DNA from 2 places in the Rothia sp. CCM 9418 genome. Region 1 is predicted to be linked to the other one. Evidence: predicted binding sites of a transcription regulator. Region 1 holds the regulator's gene; the other holds the start of a gene.

Region 1 (2,406 bases):
TGAATTACCTTGGGTCATATTACCGATGCCGAAAGAGGCAATTACCGCAGCGATTGCAAAGAATATTGCAAGAGATTTGCCGAGCGCTCCACCAATACCACGTTCAAGGTAGTATTGTGGTCCACCGTTGACTTCACCTTTTGAGTCGTGGGTGCGGAAACGTACACCAAGAAACGCCTCAGAGTATTTAGAGGCCATACCGAAAATAGCGGTGACCCACATCCAAAAGAGAGCACCTGGACCGCCAATAGAAATAGCTGTTGCTACGCCTACGATGTTACCGGTACCAACTGTTGCAGCAAGAGCAGTAGTTAGTGCCTGAAATTGAGAGATGTCTCCACCTTGTGCGTCAGCATCTTTACGATCAACAAACGCTAGACGGTTCGCCACAATGAGTTTGGTCAGTTGGATGAATCCGAGGCGAATACTCAGATAAATACCTGTACCTAGAAGTAAAGGGATGAGGACGAAGGGTCCCCAAATAAAAGAGGAAATCGCCCCGAGGACGTCGTCGATGTTCATATGCGTTCCTTGTTGTTTTCGCCCGTTGCGAGCGGTTTCCTAGCAGATGTGTGGTGTTGCAGATAGCGTTGTTCCTTGTTGAAAGAAACCACAGCTACTGCTTGAAAGCACAGCTTACGTGACGGGCGACACTATACGCAACTATGTCCACCAAGTAAGACGACAAGCAGAGCATAGAAAAATCTGCCGTACCCATTCAACAGAACAAACCTGTTAAGAATAGATACGGCAGAACCTTCATCTATAAAATATGTAGTTATCGAGGCTGATAGAGCACCATAGCTCGAGAACGAGCGTGGGCAGACGGGCGTTTACCACGAGGAACTCTCACGATGTCGCCAGAAACGCCAGCAGCAAAGACGCGAGAGGACTCCCCTAATCGAGTCTTCGCTGTTGCAAGCTCTTGACGTAGAGACTCTATCTCGTAACGCAAGGTCTCTACTTCAGATTCAAGCCCCATAATACGGCGAATGCCTTCAAGAGAAACACCGTCTTGAGATAGCTGCTGAATCTCTTGCAGCTTCGCCACATCTCGTGCTGAGTATCGACGAGCACGTCCCGGCGCACGCTGAGGCTGAACTAAACCCAGACGGTCATATTGACGCAAGGTTTGAGGGTGCATCCCTGCAAGCTCAGCTGCCACTGAAATAACAAAAACCGGTTGATCTGCTGATAAACCCATACTTACTCAGCTGCTTTCCGTAGAAATTCGTCTCGTACAGTATCGTCATCTGCAGCAGCAAGGAACGTATCAAAAGCTTCTTGCGCCTGTTCAGAAAGATTCTGAGGAAGATGAATTTCTGGAGTAACCATCAGATGACCTGCCCCGGTTTTAGAGGGGAATCCATAGCCTTTAGCACGAAGTTTTACACCGGAAGAAGAACCAGCAGCCAAACGGAGTTTAACAGTCTTACCAGAAGGGGTGGGGACGCTAAGAATAGTTCCTTGAACAGCTTCTTTAATGCTGATAGGAATATGGACAATCACATCATTGCCTTCACGCGTAAAGACGGGATGTTTACGAACCTTAACGACAACCGTCAAATCGCCAGCTCCGCCAGGACCGGGGTGCCCCTTACCGCGCAACTTAATTTTTTGTCCATCTTTAATGCCAGCAGGAATACGAGCTTTAGCTTCAGAGCCATCTGGACGAATAACAGAAGCAGTCGTTCCTCGATAAGCATCAGCAAAAGAAATGGTGACACTTGTTTGAGCGTCTTGACCTTTAGGCGCAGGCTGAGAAAAACCACCGAAACCGCCGGCAGAAGCACCCCCAAAACCTCCACCTCCGAAAAGACCACCCAATAGATCTTCGAGATTAACGTTACTGGAGGTCGAAGTGCTACTGAAACCTCCGGGGAATCCAGAACCTCCGGGGAATCCTCCCCCACCAAAACCAGCGGCACCGTATGTGCGAATCTGGTCATATTCTTCACGCTGTTTCTTATCAGAAAGAACATCATACGCTTCAGATACTTCTTTAAATTTTTTCTCAGCTACAGTATCTCCAGGGTTCTGATCTGGATGATATTTACGTGCTAATTTTCGATATGCCTTTTTAATGTCAGCATCGCTCGCCTTCTCAGAGACGCCCAGCACCTTGTAGAAGTCTTGATGAAGCCAATTTTCGCTAGCCATGTTTTGACGCCTCCTTTCAAAAGCGTTCCTTAAGTTCTCTTAAAAATCTATATAACAAGAGGCAGTTAATCCCTCTCTGTCAGAGGCACGTTCCTGCCATATCAGGTACGGTACAGAGGAGTAAATCCCCTAAGTGTAGTGCAGGCGGACCCGCTGATTCGAGCCCGCCTACACTTTTATCTATTTACATTGCTGCCGCAACAGCAACCTGTGCAGTTCGCACAATTCGATCATTCACACGATACC
Region 2 (2,406 bases), on a different contig from region 1:
CCTGCAGATAGTGCACTTTGAACGCCTGAAGGAGAGTCTTCCACCGCCACGCAACGCTGAGGATTAACGCCGAGTTGCTTTGCGGCCTGCAGATAAGGCTCAGGATGTGGCTTTGGGTTGGTAACTTGTTGATCACCAATAATTACTGAAAAAGTTTCGGGGGATAAGCTGGCAGTATGCTCTGCTACTTTAGTGATGGCATTGGTGACAATGCCGACGGGAATGTTCGCCTTGCGAAGTTCTTGAAGAACCTCTGGTATTCCAGGAATTAAAGAAATGGCATGAGTCTCTAAAATTGTTTCAGCCTGCTTCTGAAGCTCTGCTTTCATTTCTTGAAGCTCTAGAGGTACGCCGTTTTCTTGTAATCGAATCAAAGAAGCGTCAATAGATTTTCCTAAGCAATCGGCGGTATCTTGTGCCGTCCAAAAAGCGTGATGTTCTTGTGCTATTGCTTGCTTGGCTTGTTCCCAGATGGGTTCAGTGTCTACAAGTGTCCCATCGTGGTCAAAGAAAACAGCTTCGGGTGGTGTTAGATATTGTGTATCGCTCATACGTTTACTCTATCGGAGGTTATCTTGAAGTGTGTTGCATGGTGAGTTGTTCTTCTTGGGGCTGTGTGTTTTAACATGGAATGGTGACTTCAACACCCTCTAGTGAGAATACTTTGATAAGACATCAGGGCATTTTTGGGCACCTAATATATAGGCTTTCTGTGCCTGGTGCTTTCTTGAGTGCTTTGTGGGTTAGCTTTGGGAGAATCCTTTTTGACGCACAAGGCGAACTGACGTGGATTTTTGCTATAAGTATCACCCCTAGTCTTTTGGTTATTCTGCTGTGCGGGTGTTATTGGGGTTATCGTGACGCTTGTAGGTATTCAAATGGGCGTTCCTTGCCTGTGTCTTTAGCTTATATGCATTGCCTTACGTGGTTTTGGGCTTTTACTTTTGGGGTGTTGTGTCCTGATCGGCGTGATGGGAAAACAATCTCTGCGCTCTCTCAAATATTTGGCGAACACTACGTTGGGTTGGCTGCTGGTTTTGGTAACACTGCTGGAATCCTGACTTTTGTGAGTGCCTTCGCAGTCTTTTTTCTTGCGCTGAATTATTGCCGGCATTCTGCGAAACTGAGTGCGGGTATTACCGAAGAAGATGAAGAGCGGATAGCTCGCGAGTCTAGCGACTATGAGTTTCTTGAATCATAGTCTTTTGTATCTGTAAATATTTTTAAAACGTTTTTTCTGGGAAGTATTGCATAAACTAAGTTGAGCGTTGTAGACTCAAGTTAGTTGAACCGGGTATCGTTAATGGAGTGCTCGGACATCATAAAACAGCACACGACACAGAAAGGACACTATATGAACATGCAATTAACAAGCGCATCAGAAGAACTGCTCAACCAAGCAAATAGCTACGCTCAAACTCTCAAAAACCCATCAATAGAGCCAGAACATCTACTAAAAGCGATGCTAGATACTCGCCAGAGCCTCGCCGCAGCAACACTTAAAGTTGCAGGGGTAAACCTCGACGAACTATCTGAAAAAGTCTCCGCACAGATTAAAACTCTTCCCGCAACTTCTGGAGCAACAGTTGCAAAACCCCAAATAAGCCAAGACGTTCTCCACGCACTAGAAAATGCCCAAACGCAAGCGCAAAAACTTGGAGATAGCTATATCTCTACAGAAATCATCTTGCTAGGAATCGCTCAGGGACAAAACGCCGCAGCCACACTCCTAAAAAATAACGGAGCTACAGCACAAACCATTGAAGGAATCATCCCCAACATACGAGGAGGTAAAAAAGTGGATACTCCAAACCCCGAAGGAACTTTTCAAGCCCTGGAAAAGTACGGAACAGACCTCACAGCCATAGCACGAAGCGGAAAACTCGACCCCGTCATCGGACGCGACAGCGAAATACGACGAGTCGTACAAGTACTCTCACGACGCACTAAAAATAACCCCGTACTCATTGGCGAACCTGGCGTCGGAAAAACCGCAGTCGTTGAAGGACTTGCACAACGCATGGTCTCAGGAGACGTCCCCGAATCTTTACGCGGAAAGACACTGATCTCCCTCGACCTAGGATCCATGGTCGCAGGAGCAAAATATCGTGGAGAATTTGAAGAACGACTCAAAGCAGTTCTTGACGAAATCAAAAACTCCCAAGGCCAAATCATCACTTTCATCGACGAAATACATACTGTCGTCGGCGCCGGAGCATCTGAAGGGTCCATGGACGCCGGAAACATGCTCAAACCTATGCTTGCTCGCGGAGAACTTCGACTCATCGGTGCAACCACCCTAGACGAGTACCGCCAGAACATCGAAAAAGACGCTGCCTTAGAACGCCGATTCCAGCAAGTATACGTAGGCGAACCCAGCGTCGAAGACACCATCGGTATCTTGCG

What was found. Region 1 encodes HspR, which represses chaperone genes until heat shock. Its sites were predicted from a motif close to AAGTTGAGTCNNNNNGACTCAACTT; they were not measured.
Region 2: a site for HspR is predicted at 1,259-1,283, ahead of clpB (ATP-dependent chaperone ClpB). Genes of this name have one in related genera too.

Annotation. Positions count from the first base shown of each region.
Region 1 covers NZ_JBLXXX010000004.1:36,127-38,532, reverse strand. The annotation lists gene ACN083_RS06295 (alanine/glycine:cation symporter family protein) at 1-522, opposite strand, end outside; gene ACN083_RS06290 (heat shock protein transcriptional repressor HspR) at 779-1,204, opposite strand; gene ACN083_RS06285 (DnaJ C-terminal domain-containing protein) at 1,207-2,160, opposite strand; gene ACN083_RS06280 (nucleotide exchange factor GrpE) at 2,345-2,406, opposite strand, start outside.
Region 2 covers NZ_JBLXXX010000001.1:248,671-251,076, reverse strand. The annotation lists gene ACN083_RS01170 (HAD family hydrolase) at 1-551, opposite strand, end outside; gene ACN083_RS01165 (hypothetical protein) at 896-1,201, shown strand; gene clpB (ATP-dependent chaperone ClpB) at 1,355-2,406, shown strand, end outside.